4 regions of the Paraliobacillus sp. X-1268 genome follow, and region 1 is predicted to be linked to each of the others. Evidence: riboswitches for the same ligand, from Rfam matches in the RefSeq annotation. Region 1 holds a riboswitch; each other region holds the start of a gene.

Region 1 (4,797 bases):
GGAAAATATACGGATCTGTTCCGATTGTTGCTGCAACCTTTTTACCGGTTAAGTCAGCTACTGACTCAATGTCAGAATCGGGATTCGTTACGAGTGCTGTCCATTCAGGTTTTGAATAGATATAAACATTTTGAATTGGTGAACCATTTGATTTAGATATTAAAGCTGCCGCTCCAGCTGTAGAACCGAAGTCGACACTATCACTATTCAAGAATTCTAAAGCTTTATTACTTCCTTGACTTAATGCCCATTCAATCTCAATACCTTCTTCTTCAAATTCTTCCTCAGCCCAACCGAATTTCTTTAAAACTAAACTAGTTGGAGAGTAGTATGCGTAATCTAAACGGATTTCTTCTGGACCTGTTTCTTCTCCACTTGTATCAGATGAACAACCTACAGCTATTACCAATACAACACCTACAAGAATAATTGCAAGAAAGCTTCTAACATCAATCAATGCTATTTTTTTCAATTTTATTTGCCCCTTTGTTTTTACTAATCGACTTTTATCTCTATAAGCCAATTATAGTTTCATTTAAATTTCACATGCATATGTTGAAATTGACCCGCGTAAACGTTGTGCCTCTTTATACGTACATCTGTTATGGATTACTTCTAATCCTGCTTCGCTGGCAATTGCAGCAGCTTCTGGTGAGACCACACCTTCTTGCAACCAGAAGACTCTTGGTTTGACTTCAATTGCTTCTTTTGCAACGCCAATTGCTGCTTCTGGACTTCTGAATACTTGAACAATGTCAATCGCTTCAGGGATACTCTTTAAATCTGGATAAGCTTTTTCACCCAATATTTCTGTTTCACGTGGGTTAACTGGAATGATTTTATAACCGAGACGTTGCATTTTTCTTGCTAGACGGTAACTTGGTCTTGCTTCTTTACCGCTTAATCCAACAATGGCTAACGTCTTTTGTCTTGTTTTTTCAACGCCATCTATTTCAAATCGTTCGTAAGGGGAGTTTAACGCCCATTTAATGATTCCTTCATCGTTGATGACAATGTCATTTGTTTCGCCTTTGCCAATACCTGTTGCCTTAACTAATGCTTGATTTAGATCATGGATAATATCATCAAGCGATTCAAGACCTACAGATAATCTTACCAATTCTTCTTTAACACCAGTTTCAATTAACTTCTCTTTTGATAATTGTTGATGTGTTGTCGAAGCTGGGTGAATTATTAATGATTTAGCATCTCCAACATTGGCTACGTGTGACCAGAGCGAGACATTATCAATCAATTTTCTTCCTGCATCTCGGCCACCTTTAATACCAAATACGAGAATGGAACCAAAACCATTATTTAGAATATCCTTTGCTAAGGCATGTGAACTGTGACTTTCAAGCCCAGGATAATCAACCCAATCAACTGCTGGATGGTTATCTAAATAGTTGGCTAGTTTAATTGCATTTTCATTATGGCGCTGTACACGTAGATGTAAAGTTTCTAATCCTTGGATAAGTTGGAAAGCATTATATGGACTCAATGATGCACCAAAATCACGTAACAATTGCACACGGACTTTCGTACTAAATGCTAAAGTGCCGAAATCTGTTGCATAGCGAATACCGTTATAGCTTGGATCAGGCTCTGTGAAAGTTGGGAATTTTTCTGAATTCCAGTTAAATCGACCACCATCAATGATAATTCCACCGATTGTAGTACCATGTCCGCCTATCCATTTGGTAGCAGAGTGTACGACAATATCGGCACCGAGTAAAATAGGTTTACACACATACGGCGTGGCAAAGGTATTATCGATAATTAATGGTACACCAGCCTCATGTGAGATTTCAGCTACTTTCTCTACATCCAAAACATGTAAGTTAGGGTTACCGATAATTTCACCGAAAACTGCTTTTGTTTTATCAGTAATTGCATCTTTAAAATTATCTGGATTACTTGGATCAACAAATTTTACATTGATTCCGTATCGAGGTAACGTTATAGCAAAAAGATTATATGTTCCACCGTATAAGTTAATCGCTGCTACAATTTCATCTCCCGCACTGGCTACATTTAAAATAGATAACGTAATGGCAGACATACCAGAAGAAGTCGCAACAGCAGCTACACCATCTTCTAATAGAGCTAACCGTTTTTCGAAAACTTCAACAGTGGGATTGCCAATTCTTGAATAAATGTTACCTGGTTCATCAAGCGAAAATAATCGTTCTGCGTGTTCAGAGTCATGAAATACATAAGAAGTAGTTTGATAGATTGGTACTGCACGTGAACCAGTTGTTGGATCGGGAGCTTGCCCGCCGTGTAATGCTAAAGTTTCGATGTCATACGTTGTGTTTTTTTCTTTTGTCATAGTAAAACCCTCCTGTAATGTTATAAAAAAGCCCTCTTCTTTAAGAAGAGGGCGGTAAATGCATGCTCTTCTTATCTATCAGAATGAATCTGCTGGAATTAGCACCTTTTAAGTAGTAACTTAATGGTTGCTGGGTGTCATCGGGCCAGTCCCTCTACCACTCTTGATAAGAGTTATTTTGTTTTATTTGCAAGAAAAACCCTCTTTCAACTGACGATGAAAGAGGGTTTTAATCCGCGAATTACTTCATCATCCAAAGCTTATGCTTTGCTGGTAGGGGCACCTTGCTGAGCAGGTTGCCGTGGAGTCGTTAAGCCAGATCTTTCGTCCACTCTTTATAAATGTTTAATGTTAAATAGAGTATACCACAGATATCTTATGTGTCTAGTGGGTTTTTTAAATTTATTTGAATATTCTTTATAAAAAGATATTATTTGTTTACATACATAAACCGTTCCATATAGTAAATAAAAGCTTGATTGTAGTAACTAGCAAAATAATAGTCCCCATTATGTCCGGCATAAGGCATCATTAGTAAAGTAGCTTGCTCATTTCCATTCTCTCGATACGCTTCATAGAAATCACGAGAAATAGATGCGTCAACAATGCCATCTGCGTCTCCTTGGAATATGAGTGCCGGCGGACTATCTTCTTTAACTAGGAGAGATGTATCCATAAACGAATCAGAACCGGCTATTCCAATATTTTTAGCTAATCCATTGGCAGGATAAATCGGGATAATACCATTTACATCAAGTTCAGGGTTTAAAACATCTTGATAATTCTCACTTGTAAGGCCTAAACCAGCTGCATTTGCTAATTGTCCACCTGCAGATGCCCCAGAGATAAAAACGGAGTCTAAATTCGCATTATAATCATCATTGTTTTCAACTAAATAATTAGTAAAAAGACCGATGTGACGGACCATATCATCAAGAGAGAAGTCAGCAACGATATTTTCGGGGACTGGTGCAAATTCAACAAATTTATCCTCACTACTTAATCCGTACTGAATATCAAATACTACATAGCCTTGACTTGCGAAGTACTTATTAACTGCTGCATTGTTAGATGATCCTTTGTCACCAATTGTCCAACCGCCACCATGAATTCGAATTAAAACAGAGCTATTTCCAGGCAATTGGGCTGGATTTGATGTCGGTAGATAAGCATCGAAGTGTAATTCAATTCCTTCATCCACACCCTCTGTTCCTGAGTAGAATAAAGTGTCTTGTTCAAGATTATAGTTTTCAGTTGATAATCCGAAAAAGTAAGCCGGTAATGAAAAAGGTACGTCTAAAAAAGTATCTGTCATACTATCAGTTAATGAATTTTGATCCGCTTCATTTAATGTGTTTGAAAAGTCATTTTCCATCTCTGAAAAGGTTAATACGGTTGTAACGAGAGGAACAGAAAAGGTGATAGAAACAGCTATTCCTATAATAGAAGTTATGATACTAATAAACGAAAGGTTTTTACCAGTCCGCATTCTAAGAATCAGTGCGACGATTGCTAACGTTATTAAACTGAAAAACAAAGCATATCCAGGAACGAATAATTCAACAATGCTACCATTATTTTCTCCTCTTATTAGTAGAAACGATACATATGCTCCTAAAAGCAGACAGAGTATCCATAGACTTATCATCAGGATATGGAAGAATCCCTTCTTATCTTGCGTCATTGTGTTGCTAAATCTTATGTATCCCATGTTATTTAGACTCTTACGTGTCGTTCCTGCTATTATCCCGCCTAAAATAAACAAACTAAGTAATAGAATTATAGAAACCATACTTCGTGAAGTTGTATTTAAAGGATCAAAAGAAGCGATGGAGTTTAGAATAGGCAAGAGTAACATTATTAAGATTGTGAAGGTTAAATAGAAGTAATCGAGACCCTTCTGATTACTAGGAATAGCAGCCACAATAAAGTTACCTAAAAGAGTTAACATCATAAAAATACCGTAGATATTCCATAACCCATTTGAACTATCAATTAATAGATAAACAATTCCTGCTATAATCGTTAAGCTATTTGCTAGTATAAGCATGCTAGAGAAGCTACTTGCAAAAGAACGACTAGGCTTCGTAAATAGGTTTGTTTGGTTTAATTGTTTATTTAATGAAGTGCGCACGTTCAGTTCTCCTTTTTGTTTACTTACATTTTTTTCTTTGAGCCATGTTAATTTTAACATGAATACATATTTTAAGTAACTCAACTGTCGCAGAGTGAAACTGAAAAATAAGTCTTACCATTCAAAGCTAAAGTTGACTTCATGCTCCTTTCATAAGCATCACTGTGCTTAAGTTTTTTTACAAAAATAGATACTAAATTCCAGAGTTAGAACATATACTCTCTAAAAGTATGCATAAATGTTAGGGGATGAGAATGTAGTGAAACATATTTTAATCATCAACGGTCATCAAAAGTACCCACATAGTAAAGGGGATCTAAATCATACTATC
Region 2 (4,797 bases), on a different contig from region 1:
TGATGATTTAGAGGCATACTACTAGTCAGGTGTGCATTTTTCTTATATACTAATAGGAAATAATCAGGGTTTATAACAATTAAAAGAGGTTATTATGATAAAATAGAAATAAAGGAGTGACATACAATGACGATTACTTTTTATGCATATCCAAAGTGTGGTACGTGTCAAAAGGCGAAAAAATGGCTTGAACAAGAACAAGCTGCGTATACTGAAATACATATAGTAGAAAACCCACCAACCAAAGAACAATTACGTTCGATTATATCTAAAAGTGACATGCCAATTAAAAAGTTTTTTAATACAAGTGGTTTAAAGTATCGAGAGCTTGGATTAAAGGATAAGTTATTGGATGCAACGGATGAAGAGAAATTGGACTGGTTAGCTTCTGATGGCATGCTTATAAAACGACCATTAACAACTGATAATGAAAAGGTTACACTAGGATTTAAACTAGAAGAATTTGAACAGACTTGGAAATAGGTTAATTTAAAATACATTTATGGAGGTAGTTAGAGTGAGTTTACCAAAAGATTTGCGTTATTCCGAAGAACATGAGTGGGTTAAAGTAGAAGGAAATAAAGTACGAATTGGTATAACAGACCATGCGCAAGACGAATTAGGTGATATTGTATTTGTAGAATTACCTGAAGAAGGTGACGATATAGAGTCAGATGAGCCATTTGGTAGTGTAGAATCTGTTAAAACTGTTTCTGAGTTATATGCTCCAATTAGCGGGAAAGTGGTTGAAGTAAACGAGGAACTCGATGATAGTCCTGAATTTGTTAATGAATCTCCATATGATAAAGCGTGGATGGTTGTAATAGAACCAAGTGATTCATCTCAGATTGAGGCATTAATGACTCCAGAAGAATACCAAGCAATGATTGAAGATGACGAATAATTAATTATTGCATGTTTTTTTTCCTTTTTCATACAATATTACAGACAGTATAAGTTATAATCCCTTGTTACAAATGCAGTAACAAGGGATTACTTGTAAATAACGTTAATTAGTAAAGTAGGTGAAGCTCATGTCTTCAAATGATACTAAAAAGATCATTATTGTTGAAGGACGTACAGATAAAAAACAAATCGAAAAATTAATTGACGAATCAGTTACGATAATTTGTACAAATGGGACGCTGGGTGTTGAGAAGATGGAAGAGTTAATACTAGATTATGACTTAGACAATCGAGACGTTTTTATCTTGGTTGATGAAGACCATTCGGGTAATAAATTACGAAAGCAATTATCAATAGAATTACCACACGCAATACACATTTTTATTGACAAGACTTTTAGAGAAGTTGCAGCAACCCCAGAATTAGAACTAGCGACAGCATTATTAAGTAGAGGAATTACTGTAAACCCTAGTTATCTTATGTAAGGTGGGAAATATGATACCAATAACGCGTGAAACAATACGTACAGTAGTGCAACCAGATAAAATGATTTTTATTTATACCCCTTTTTGTGGAACGTGCCATTTAGCGAGAAGGATACTAGAAGAAATTGAAGAAGCTTCAAATGGAGCTGTTATATTTTATGAGCTAAATGCAGGTTTATTTCCTGAGGTGATGCAACAAGAAAGAATAGAAAGTGTTCCTTGTCTATTGATGACCAATAATGGAGAGCCGAGTAAAATATACTCGTTCGAATCGTTAGGTAAGTTAAATAATTTATTACATTCAAATCGCTGAACCTATCATTTAGGCATGATATTACCTACTGCTGTAACGATATCTAAGAAATTGGCTTTATCATTAAATTGTTTATAAATAGTTCCGGTTGAATCAATTAATACAGTAGTTGGAACACCCTGACATTGATATAAGTTATATATTTCTGTTCCTTTATCCATTAAAGTTGGCTGTTCCAAAAATTCTTTAGTGAAATCTACAGCTGCTGATTGATCGCGTTCTCTACCTGTAACATTAATAGTCAACATTTTCACTTTTGGATTGTCTAGTGATCGGTAAAGTTGTTCCTTCTTTGGTAAGTCGATGCTACAATCTAGGCACCATGAAGCCCAAAAAGTAAGAATAATGATACTGCCAAGGTCATCGTGTAAATGATAATTACCTTCTTTATTTAAATAGGGTAATACAAAATTTGGTGCTAACATTTAAATCATCCTTTTAATAGAATATTGCTATTATTCTAACACATTTTATGGCGTTAAAATATGTTGACATTGATTATTAGCATATGCTAAAATCACATTTAGTTAAAATAATTACATACATTATCTCTTATCAAGAGAGGTGGAGGGACTGGCCCGATGAAACCCGGCAACCGTTAAACATTTATTTGTGTTTAAAAAGGTGCCAATTCCTGCAGAGCAATTGCTTTGGCAGATGAGAGAACAGGAAAGTTATATTCGCCAGCCAAAAACGCGTCTTTCTGTTCTCTTGAACAGAAAGTCGTGTTTTTTAATTTGTGTAGAAAGAAGGAATAGTATGATATCAATTCAACACTTGTCAAAAGTTTATAAAACCAAATCTTCAACTATTCAAGCAGTAGATGATTTAAGTTTAAATATAGATAAAGGCGAAATATTTGGTGTAATTGGATATAGCGGAGCTGGTAAAAGTACCTTTATCCGTTTAATAAATCGACTGGAGGAACCATCAACTGGCGATATAATTATTGACAATCAAAAAATAACGTCATTATCTAAAAATGAATTAAGACTTTCACGTCAAGAAATTGGAATGATTTTTCAACATTTTAATTTGTTATGGTCAAGAACAGTTCGAGATAATATTGCCTTACCACTAGAAATAGCTGGTTTATCAAGGCAAGAGCGTTATAAGCGTGTTGATGAATTAATTGGACTTGTTGGTTTGACAGGCAGAGAAGATGCATTCCCATCGCAATTGAGCGGTGGTCAAAAGCAACGTGTTGGCATAGCAAGAGCTCTAGCTAACAATCCAAAAGTACTTTTGTGTGATGAAGCAACCTCAGCACTTGATCCAGAAACAACAGACTCTATTCTTTCTTTATTAGTAGATATTAATCAAAAACTTGGTTTAACTATTATCCTTATTACACATGAAATGCACGTTATCCAAAAGATTTGTCATCGTGTTGCAGTAATGGAAGAAGGTAGAATTGTTGAACAAGGTGATGTAGTAGAGGTTTTCTCGCATCCGAAACAGGGTGTTACAAAGAAATTTGTTGAACAAGTTATGGGTAAACCGGATGATGAAGTTACGGAAGAAACATTAATCAAGTCTGTTACAAAAGGAAAGGTTTTACGTTTACACTTTGTTGGTGAAACAGCAAATCAAGCTGTTATAAGTCAAGTTGCTAAAAGATTTGATGTGGAAGTTAATATCTTACATGGTAACGTTAAGCAAACGCAGGCAGGTGCTTACGGTACCTTATTTGTAAATGTAATAGGTGAAGAAGAAGTAATAGAAGAAGCACTAAGATTTATTACTTCTACATCTGTTGAAGTGGAGGTGAAAAATAATGCTAACTAATCCATTTCCGAACGTTGACTGGATGGATCTACTATTTGCAATGGGTGAAACATTCTATATGACAATGCTTGCTTTAATAGGAACATTAATTTTTGGTGTTATTTTAGGTTTATTATTATATCTTACAGCGAATGATGGCATTTGGGAAAATAAACTATTGAATTTCATTGTATCGTCAATCGTTAACGTTTTTCGCGCGATTCCATTTGTTATTTTGATATTATTACTTATTCCATTTACTGATTTTCTTATTGGAACGATACGTGGTCCAAATGCGGCTTTGCCTGCTTTAATTATTGGGTCAGCACCATTTTATGCTAGATTGGTGGAAATAGGTTTAAGAGAAGTTGACAAGGGAGTAGTAGAAGCAGCTAAATCAATGGGTGCAAAAACAACAACAATTATTTATAAAGTGTTGTTAAAGGAATCCACTCCAGCACTCGTTTCAGGTTTAACGGTGACAGCGATAGCCTTAATTGGTTACACCGCAGTAGCCGGAGTTATAGGTGCAGGTGGTTTAGGTGACTTTGCTTATTTCCACGGATTTATGCGCAGAGACTTTGATGTTGTTTTCGTTTGTACAGTCTTAATCGTAATAATTGTATTCATCTTCCAATTTATCGGTGATGCGATCACCAATAAATTGGATAAAAGGTAATCGTTAATAATACCCACTATGTTGGGAATTATATATAAAACAAAAAAAGGGGAGCAATGCAAAATGAAAAAACTTGTAACATTATTATTGTTAGTATCTGTTGGGATTATATTAGCGGCATGTGGAAACGGAGATTCAGAGGACAATGTGATTAAAGTCGGTGCAACAAGTGTGCCACATGCTGAAGTTTTAGAGGAAGCTAAACCATTATTAGAAGAAGAAGGCATAACATTAGAAATCGAACAATATACAGATTACAGTTTACCAAACCAGGATTTAGTCGATGGTACAATTGATGCTAACTACTTCCAACATGTTCCATTCATGGAAACTGAAATTGAAGAAAAGGGCTATGACATTGTTAATTTAGGTGGCGTTCATTTAGAACCAATGGGTGTTTACTCTCAAAGTATTGAAAGTATTGATGACATTGAAGAAGGAACAGAAGTAGTTATTAGTCGTAATGTACCAGATCATGGTCGTATCCTTTCTTTATTTGAATCAAATGGTCTAATAACATTAGCTGATGACGTTAAAAAATCAGAAGCGACTGTTGATGATATTGTTGATAATCCATTAAATTTAACTTTTTCAGCAGATGTAAATCCTGAATTTTTAATTGAAACATACCAAAGTGAAGAAGATGT
Region 3 (4,797 bases), on a different contig from region 1:
GAACGATTTATTTATATTAGAAATGAAAGAGTCTTAGTCTGTATTTGCAGGCTTTTCTTTCGTTTTATAATAATTAGCTAATGATATAACCATAGCACCCATTTTTGGTTTTTCAGGAGTTAATAAACGATTGACACCGAAATCTCTTACTTGCATTTCGGTTACAATTCCAATATTAACTGCTAAAACATCACTTTCAAAGGCCTCGATTAATCTATCAATAGATTCATAGTCTGAAAAAAGGTTTTCCACTTGTGTTTTACTCGTAAATAAAACGGCATCTAATTCTCGTGTTTCGATTAAAGTCCTTAAATTTTCTAATGTCTCAGCTTCAGGTGGGTTATAGTAATAGGGCATCGATTGATAAAGAAAAATTGGCAATGCTCGTAACTGATTAAGTAGTTCCTCTTCATCCTTATTGTAAGCTTGAAAGAAAAACTTTTGTCCATCAATTTGATTTGTTTTTAACTCTTCTATTAATTTATCCATTGTTCCATCAGGTGAAGAGAAGTATGGTTTTAAATCCCATTGTTTCATCCAATTCAGTGTTTTACTTCCGCGAATAGCAAGTTTTTTCCCTCTTAATGTTTCAATATATAATTCCAGTACACCGAGATTTTTGGCAGCATTCTCTAATCCTTTAGCTCCAATACCTGTTGTGAGAATAACCCAGTCATAATCTCCTGCAATGAGATGCTCCACATCTTGCTCTGCTTTTTCTTCAAGAAGAATACGTTCACCTTGAATAGAACGAATAACTGGAGTGCCACCCTTTTTTCTAATGATTGTACTGATTTCATCGGCTTTTCTATCTGCAGTAACACCAATTTTTTTGCCTTCTAACTCCATCATTTGGTTACTTCCTTTCTTTATCAAACATGATTTAATTAGTCTACATCACCTTATTAACTAAGATGATGCAGAAGATTAGGACTGTGCAATTTCTTCAAACCATTCTAATTTCTCTCTTAATCGTACAACTTTTCCAATCACAATCATAGAAGGATTTTCAATTTCATGTAGTTTTTCGTTGATTGTTGCTAATGTACCAGTAATTGTTTTTTGTTTAGGAAGTGTGCCCCAATGAATAAGTGCAACTTCGGTGTTAACGTCCATACCGTTTTCGGTTAGCCTTTTAGCAATCTCAGGGAAATGTTTCACACCCATGTAAATGCAAAGTGTTTCCACACTGCCAACTAAATTCCGCCAATATTCATTTGAATCCTTTTCTGGATTAAAGCCCGTAATAATGGTAATAGAAGAGCTTAATGTTCGATGTGTCAAAGGTATGCCGGCATAAGCAGGAGCGGCGATACCAGCAGTAATACCAGGGACTATTTCAAAGGGGATTCCAGATTCCTTTAAGAGTTGTGCTTCCTCGCCACCCCTCCCGAAAATAAATGGATCGCCACCCTTTAGACGTGTAACGATTTTGTCTCCTCTGGCATGTTCACAAAGCAAATTGTTAATCATATCTTGATGTAAGGTGTGGTTTCCAGGTAGTTTACCACAATAAATTAATTCGGTATCTTTAGAAGCGTAGTTGAGTAATTCCTCATTTACTAGGCGATCATATAAAATTACATCAGCTTGTTTAATTGCTTTTAATCCTTTAATCGTTAATAGATCCGGATCTCCAGGACCAGCACCAACTAAAAAGACTTTCCCCATTTTATAACCCCCAACTTTTACTTATCGATAATCATCATATAAAAAATTCTCCTCCCTAGTTAAATAGAAAGAAGAAATACAGGCATCTTACTACTTATCTATCAAGTATAGAAATACTTGTGGAGTTGGCACAGTTCTAAAAAGTAATAGCCTGTTGCCGAGGTTTCATTGGGCCAGTCCCTACACCTCTCTGGATAAGAATAGTTATATATTTAGTTATATCTATAAGAATATCATTAGCAGTGAAATAAAGTCAATTAAATTCCGACTTTTTTAATGGGAATAGTTTATTATTAGTTTTACTACGTCACATTTTCTATCAAATTCGTAAGATGAGACGTAATGATGGGAACGAGGTCAACTTTAACTTATTTGTGAGACATCCTAGTTATCGCTAAACTTAAATTCCTGTTTAATGCTGTGAAGCAGGCAATTAAGTTTTGGTATAACAAGAAAGTCTAACAATTCAAAATAGAAATTGACTTCACGCTTCTTTTTGAATCATCAGTACGTGTGATCTGACGCACTTGAGAGAAACTGCGACGTAGTGGAGCTTTTTAATCCGCTACGTCAGCAAATGGATTCCCTTTCCGTGGGCACAGTCTCAGCTAACTCGGATAAGCAAAGGTCGCTTTCCGAGTGGATCTTCAACTTGTGGGATTGCGATTACTCATCCCATCGAAAACATTTGCTGTTCCCACAGGAGTATCATCCATTTGCTTCCTTCGCTAGAAAGAACTTAAAGTCCGAAAAAGTCTGTAATTGTTGATATTGTAACTTCATCAATAAACATATTACCGACCAGCGATGAAAATCCACTACGACTCCTGCAGGAACAGCGCGATCTGAAGATCCACTTGGAAGTGTCTTTCTTCCAAGTTAGCTGAAGACGTGCCTGCGGAAAGCGTAGTGGATTTTCAGAGCGAAGTAATCAGTTGAGTTAAGTCGTAGTTGATGGTAATTCCGACGCAAGGAACGCTACGTCGCAGTCTATGGTTATTCAGTAATAAACAACTTTTTTAAAAAGTTTCAAGCTTTATAATGAACACACTCCAAACTCAAATCAGCCAACGTTTGGTGATTATTTTTTTAAGTGGAAGTTGCGTATATTACAGGAACAAAAAAAGACCTATATATGAGGTCTTATTTGGTACTATCTGTGGAATCTTTATTTGATTTTTCTTTATTCTTCTCCTCGATAAAGACCCAACCATAATAAATCACCCAAAATAAAATGGCTATTACGATAGAATATTGACTTAACGTATCAGGTAGATATGTTATTAAAAGATAGCCGATAAGAATAAATGGTGGCAAAAGTAGTGCTAATTTTCTCCAGTGCATAAAACGTCACTCCCTTATATATAGCTATTTTACCACAGAATTACTTGTTATTAATATTCTGAAAAACTCCCCTTCCATGTAGCATTGGAACTGGAGTTTTTGTTAATTTTTTGCGTTTTGAATGATATTTTTCATTAACTCAATATTTGGATAGTTTACTTCCTTATATTTATCAATCGTTTTTTCAAAATCATAAGATACTTTTTCAATCGAAGCACTAACACTTCCATCTTGCACATCAACAAGAGCATAAGAAGCCTTTGTAATACCATCAAATGGCAGTCCAACACTACCTAGATTAATAATCATTTTACCGTTTATCGTACGAATATAAGATTTATGAATGTGTCCATACAGATAAACATCCGCAACCTTTTTCATTAATTCTGACTCGATCATTTCATCCGTTGCATTTGGAAGTACCGCATCAAATAAACTGTTTGGTGTTGCATGAAAACCGTGAAAAACGATATCGTTTTCTTCAAATAGCGTTTCTGTAGGTAGTTTTTCTAAGTAAGCAATGTCCGCTTGGGATAATTGGGCCACAGACCAGTCTCTTTCTTCATTCATCTTATCAAGTGCTGCGTCAGGAACTTCACCTTTTCTTACGCCACGTACAATCCAATCATCTGCATTACCTTTAATAACGGTTGTGTTTAAATTTTTAATTAAGTCAATCGATCGTTTTGGCTCTGGTCCACGATAAGCAAGGTCCCCAAGCACTACTATCTTATCAACTTCTTTTTTTCTAATATCATTTAATACTGCATCTAATGCTATCGCGTTCCCGTGAACATCTGAAATAAAAGCAATTTTCATTATCGATCATCTCTCCTTTCTTCTATCGTATCATTTTTTGAAAATAAAATTAAGTATGACGAAAGAAGCTGGTAATGTTAAGGTTCCAAGTATTTGAGAATTCGTTGAAACACAATCCTTTTAATAGGCTCTGCCTCATTAAAAAGCTCGTGACGTCCTTGATCAATTTGAGCAATTTGTAAGTTTTGAAATTTATGTTGGAGAAATTTTATGTTGTATTTCCAATCTATTGTCTTATCCTGATTTCCTTGAATGAGATAAATGAACTTTTTGCTTTCGTGATAATCTTGTATTTTTTTATTCCATGTCATTAATGCGTTGACCCATTTCACCGGAACATTGTCTGATTGAAGTGGGTCAGTTTTTATGGAACGTAAATATGCTTCATCTGTTGAATTTTGACGGAAGTTCCTTTTTATATGCTGGATAAAAGGGAACCATTTCAACATGTATAGCCCAATTTGTGATAAATTCCAATAATTTGAATGAATAAGTGGTGCAACCAATATAGCTTTATCGACGTCATGACTTGGATGTCTCAATAGATAATCAACGATGATGGCGCCACCAGTACTGTGACCAATTAGGTGTATGGGACCACTCAGTTCCTTTTTTATTATTGTTAATAATTTCTCCATAATACGACCATAATCATCAAATGTGTTGACAGAGGCAATCTTACCTGTTGAAAGGCCATGTCCTTGCAAATCATAACTAATTACTGTGTAATACTGGTTATTTAAAAACTGAATAATATGTTTTAAATAACCGACATGACTTAAATAGCCATGTAATAAAAATATATTTCCTTTGCTATGGTTGGGTTTAAAAATTTGTACGTGCACGTTATTTTGATCAATTGTTATTTTACCGAAGTGAAATGAAAGATTTGATTGTTTAAATCCGTAATAATCCTGATAGGCTTTCATAGCAGGAGTTAAATGATTTGGTTGAGCAAAGTCT
Region 4 (4,797 bases), on a different contig from region 1:
TTATTTAGTCTTATCACTTTCGTTATTAAAAGTAATTCTGTTTCTTGAATTTTCCCTTCCCAAAATTGCTCGAGTGCTTGTTTCCATTCTCTTTTTTCACCGATTCGTGGATAACCTAGATTGGAACTAATTATTTTTGTCATGTATAAACCTCCATTAAAATAGTCTTATAAAATTATTTCTTGCGCATTTTCAACCTTTTGTTTGATATAACTGGAAAGTTTAACTGTGATGTCATAGCGCATAAATGGTGTTACTAAATAGATGCCATTAAAATGTTCAAAAGCAACATCGATTAATTCTTTTGCTACTGACATACCTTCTTGTTCTGCCAGTATTCTATTATCACCTGTCGCCTTCATTCGTTGACGGACGTCATCTGTTAGTTTCATACCTGGTACTTCATGATGTAGGAATTCTGCATTTCGTGAGGATGTGAGTGGCATAATACCAATATAGATTGGTTGTTTAATATGTTTAGTTGCTTGTTTTAGCGACTCAATTTGTTCGGGTTGATAAATTGGTTGGGTCAAAAAATAATCTGCTCCACAATCAATTTTTTTCTCTAGCCTACGTACTGCTTTATCAAGGTGATGAACATTGGGGTTAAAAGCTGCTGCGATACGAAAGGATGTTTTTTCTTTTAATGACTTACCTGAAAATGAGATACCTTCATTACATTGTTTGATTAGCTTAATCAATTCAAAAGATGTAGCGTCAAATACCGACGATGCACCTGGAAAACCGCCTATCTTAGTAGGATCACCAGTAATAGCTAAAATTTCATGGATACCAAGTGTGTGTAATCCCATTAAATGAGACTGTAGTCCGATTAAATTACGGTCACGACAAGTTAAGTGAAGAAGAGGCGTGATGGCTATTCTTTGTTGTTTCATTAGTGTGGCCATTGCTAGATTGCTAATTCGTGGTGTGGCTAAAGAATTATCAGCAAGTGTAATGGCGTCAACACCAATGTCTTTTAATGCTTGCACACCTTTTAGATATTCTTTCGTTTGTAAATTCCTTGGTGGATCTAATTCAACAATAATAGAATGTCTCTGTGTCACAATTTGAGCTAGATCTAACTTTTTTCGAGCAGCAGGCTCCTGTACTTCTATTATTGGAGGGTGCTTAACGTCCGTCTTTTCCAATAAGGGAGTGAAACCTTCGACACCTTTTTTAAGGGCTACAATATGTTCAGGAGTGGTACCACAACAACCACCAAATAACCGCACACCTTGATTACGAAATTCTCTAGCACATTGTTCAAAATAGTCTGGGTTATTGTTATAGATTAACTTTCCATCACTGTATGCTGGTAAACTCGCATTAGGATAAGCGGAAAGGTAAGCTGTCTTCGGTAAGGCCACTGTTTTTAAAGATTCAATCATGTAGTGTGGACCTAATCGGCAATTGACGCCAACGATATCTGCACCAGCATCGTCCAATTGTGTTAATGCATCATTTAAAGGTGTACCATTCTCTAATAATCCAATTTCATGCATCGAAATATTTGTAATAATCGGTAGATTAGTTGCTTCTCTAGCAATTGCTAACACGGTTGTTAATTCTTCTAGGCTATAATACGTTTCTAAAAGGAGCCCGTCTACACCTTCTAATAAGAGACAATAAAGTTGTTCGCGAAAAATTCGCTTGATTTCCTCTATAGTGCCAAGATTTTTTTGACTTCCACGAATACCACCGATTGTTCCAACAACAAATGTATCCTTATTTGCTGCTCGTTTAGCTATTTTTACTGCTTGCGTGTTGATTTCTTTTACCTTATCCTCCAAGCCATAACGTGCCAATTTAATATAATTTGCACTGTACGTATTTGTTTGAATAACATTAGCCCCTGCTTCTACATACGCCCTATGTGTATGGAAAATTTCTTCAGGATGGGTTACATTTAATTCTTCAAAACAACGATCAACACCATGTGAGTAAAGCAAGGTACCCATAGCACCATCAGCAATTAGAATCTTTTCCTTCAGTGTGGTTAATAAATCCAATCGATCAAACCCCCTTGTTTTTACTTTATCCAGTTGCAACTAACTAGATTGAATTTTTACTTTATACGCAACAAAAAACCCCCCTTCCATTAAGAAGAGGGGCAGTATTATAGTGGTTTATATAACGACAGCCTAACTCTTCTCATCTTTCAAACATACGTTTGACGGAATTGGCACAGTACTTTTATATAAAAGTAAGCTGCCGAGGTATCATAGGGCCGTTCCCTCCACCTCTCTTGATAAGAAGACTAACTATTTAGTTTTATGTTCCCTGTTATAGTAAGTTACATTCTAAATAATGTCAACTACTATAATGTAAAAATTCAAATAATTTATTAACTAACTAATATTGTTTATTTTTTTAAAATTATAGAATTTGGAAAGGAAAGCCACTTCAAGAATACTTACTTTTAATTTCCTTCTAGTATTTCCATTGTTTTATCTAATATTTCTTCATCTTTTAAGCGGAACTTGAATTCAACTCGGCGTGAAGCATCTGGACTGTAGTCACCATTTTCATCGGTGCGACCGTCTGAGAATGATTTACCATTTACCGTTAATTTTTCCTGCAAGTGATCTTGAATGTTTTTATATGGGAATTCATCTCCTAGTATATATTCTGCTACACTATATGCTCTTTCTTGTGATAGCTGTAGATTATATAAATAGCCATCTGTTCGATCTGCATGACCTTCAATAATAATTTCTGAGATATATTCTTCATAGCCACTTGCTAATAAGACGTCTAAATATTTTGGAACAAACTCATCTAAAAATTGAAAGGAGTCATCCTTTAATTCTGCACCATCATACTCAAATAAAATTTCTGTGTCAAAGATAATTGCGCCTGTTTTCTCATCTACCTCGATGCCTAAAGTAGAATCTTGAAATTCTGCATTTAAGTCCTTTACAAGATCTGAGCGTACTCCCATAATTTGATCAATTGTTTCTTTCATTTCTTCAATTTGAATGGACTTAATAACCATCATTGAAATAAAGATTAATACAAAACACAGTAAGATCGATGTTAATAAATCAGTGAAAGATGGCCAAAAATGATTCTCTTCCTGCTCGTCCTTAAACAACCGTTGATATTTATTAATCATGTTGATTTAGACCACCCGTACGCCTTGTATTAAGGCTTGTTGTTTCCTGGCTGAAGGTCTGTAAATGCTGGTTTAATTTATCAATTTGTTGGAGAAGTTCCGTAAATGTTTGTTGTGTATAACGATTATTACTTTGTTGAATGTCTTCGTTAATCGTCCGAATTTCCTTAAATTCTCTTTTTAGATCCTGATTTGTTCCCTGTGCATATTCACTAATATTTCGAGCAACCTTATCTAACTTTTCACCAAGTGTTCCTTCTAAAGTAGTCACATAGTTAGCAAGCGTATCTTTTAATACACCAACATTTGCTTCGAGTTGATTTTCTCTTTGAATGAATGTGCTATTCATTTGTGAAATAGTGGTATTTATATCTGTAATAAGCTGCTTGTTCTTCATTCCAATTTGTTCATAGGTGTTTGTGGCTTCACGTACGTGCTTTTCAAATGAAACAGAATCTGCATTGTGTGCTTTGAGATGATTATTAAAATCTCGATTAAATTGTTTTAATTCATCAAAGCGATCAGATAGAAGGTGTTTATATTCTGTTTGTGCTTGGTTAATGGTTTCTAGTACATCTGGTAATTGAACTAGTGATCCTTCTAAGCTATTAAAACCGTTAGAGAGTTCGCTTAAGTATGTTGTAATTCCGGCTAGTTTCGCTCCTAGGTCTTTGCCGAATATTTGTTTAAATTCTTTATTTTGTTCTTCCATATGACGCACTAAACGCTGACTTTCTTTACTTATTGTTTGTTGGCCATCTAAGATAGAAGAGGTGAATGTTTTTAAATCAACCACGGTATCTTCAAAATGAGTTAAGGTATCTATTTGTGTTGTCGAGACTTCTTCGATTTTTTGATACGTATGTTCAAATGTACTTGCCATTTGTTCATTTCTTTGATCAATTTTCTTAAAATAAGAGAAGAGTTGATCGAAATTTTTGTTTAGTTTTTTAGATGCATCATCAAAGCCGTTTGTTACCTTATTCATACTAGTAAATAGAAGTTGAAAGTCATGTAGATTAGTAGATAATCCTTCATTAAATGTAGCTAAATCTTTTGCGGCTTGTTGTAAGCCAGAAGTATAGTCTTTAAAACCATCAAAAGAACTTTCAATACTTTGTAAGGATTTTTGGTTTGTCTTTTGAAGCATGAGAATGGAGTTATTAATACTTTCCGAAACTTCAATTAGTTTACTTATTCCGTTCTGTTCGTTTTCAGTTAAATTTGTTTCAACTTTTAACATAATATCAGTTAGGAGAAATTCTGTATTCAGCGCTTTGATCATTACCGTCATAATTAATGAAAGCCCCATACCGGCAATACTTGTGTAAAATGCTACATCAATTCCTGATAAAACACTTGCGACATCTTCAACAAGCTGATTTCCACCTGAATTAATATTTCCTAATGACATGGTTAAGCCAATAAATGTTCCTAATATCCCGATTAAAATAAAAATAGATACGGTCATTTGAATCATTTTAATGAGACTGACAATAGGTATACCATAGACACGCCAACTAGAAAATTTCTCTTGAACGAATGTTTCTATTTTGACAGGTTCGGTTTGCTGTTTAAGGTCAAACTGTTCCTTGAAGGTACGCAAAGGGTTAATGTCCATGCGGTTTGTTTCTTGTAAGTAAGAACGTATTTTCTTTAGTTTACTGAACAAGGAAACA

Evidence for each region. Region 1 has a riboswitch for S-adenosylmethionine ahead of D2K62_RS05300 (PLP-dependent aspartate aminotransferase family protein). Riboswitches for the same ligand answer to the same signal wherever they lie in the genome.
Region 2: it holds a riboswitch for S-adenosylmethionine, as region 1 does, so the genes downstream of both, D2K62_RS11080 (methionine ABC transporter ATP-binding protein) here and D2K62_RS05300 (PLP-dependent aspartate aminotransferase family protein) in region 1, are expected to answer to the same signal.
Region 3: it holds a riboswitch for S-adenosylmethionine, as region 1 does, so the genes downstream of both, cobA (uroporphyrinogen-III C-methyltransferase) here and D2K62_RS05300 (PLP-dependent aspartate aminotransferase family protein) in region 1, are expected to answer to the same signal.
Region 4: it holds a riboswitch for S-adenosylmethionine, as region 1 does, so the genes downstream of both, D2K62_RS07750 (bifunctional homocysteine S-methyltransferase/methylenetetrahydrofolate reductase) here and D2K62_RS05300 (PLP-dependent aspartate aminotransferase family protein) in region 1, are expected to answer to the same signal.

Annotation. Positions count from the first base shown of each region.
Region 1 is NZ_QJSK01000002.1:142,885-147,681, forward strand. It holds gene D2K62_RS05295 (aliphatic sulfonate ABC transporter substrate-binding protein) at 1-472, opposite strand, end outside; gene D2K62_RS05300 (PLP-dependent aspartate aminotransferase family protein) at 536-2,332, opposite strand; SAM riboswitch class I at 2,401-2,505, opposite strand; SAM riboswitch class I at 2,576-2,676, opposite strand; gene D2K62_RS05305 (alpha/beta hydrolase) at 2,763-4,466, opposite strand; gene D2K62_RS05310 (NAD(P)H-dependent oxidoreductase) at 4,726-4,797, shown strand, end outside.
Region 2 is NZ_QJSK01000008.1:67,011-71,807, reverse strand. It holds gene D2K62_RS11105 (arsenate reductase family protein) at 127-483, shown strand; gene gcvH (glycine cleavage system protein GcvH) at 518-904, shown strand; gene D2K62_RS11095 (toprim domain-containing protein) at 1,035-1,391, shown strand; gene D2K62_RS11090 (thioredoxin family protein) at 1,402-1,704, shown strand; gene D2K62_RS11085 (TlpA disulfide reductase family protein) at 1,710-2,129, opposite strand; SAM riboswitch class I at 2,254-2,368, shown strand; gene D2K62_RS11080 (methionine ABC transporter ATP-binding protein) at 2,464-3,492, shown strand; gene D2K62_RS11075 (methionine ABC transporter permease) at 3,482-4,150, shown strand; gene D2K62_RS11070 (MetQ/NlpA family ABC transporter substrate-binding protein) at 4,214-4,797, shown strand, end outside.
Region 3 is NZ_QJSK01000025.1:27,276-32,072, forward strand. It holds gene D2K62_RS16885 (SLC13 family permease) at 1-20, shown strand, start outside; gene D2K62_RS16890 (uroporphyrinogen-III synthase) at 34-852, opposite strand; gene cobA (uroporphyrinogen-III C-methyltransferase) at 928-1,671, opposite strand; SAM riboswitch class I at 1,763-1,872, opposite strand; gene D2K62_RS16900 (hypothetical protein) at 2,815-3,015, opposite strand; gene D2K62_RS16905 (metallophosphoesterase family protein) at 3,118-3,834, opposite strand; gene D2K62_RS16910 (alpha/beta hydrolase) at 3,912-4,797, opposite strand, start outside.
Region 4 is NZ_QJSK01000004.1:10,336-15,132, reverse strand. It holds gene metE (5-methyltetrahydropteroyltriglutamate--homocysteine S-methyltransferase) at 1-143, opposite strand, end outside; gene D2K62_RS07750 (bifunctional homocysteine S-methyltransferase/methylenetetrahydrofolate reductase) at 168-2,012, opposite strand; SAM riboswitch class I at 2,152-2,258, opposite strand; gene D2K62_RS07745 (OmpA family protein) at 2,423-3,118, opposite strand; gene D2K62_RS07740 (MotA/TolQ/ExbB proton channel family protein) at 3,111-4,797, opposite strand, start outside.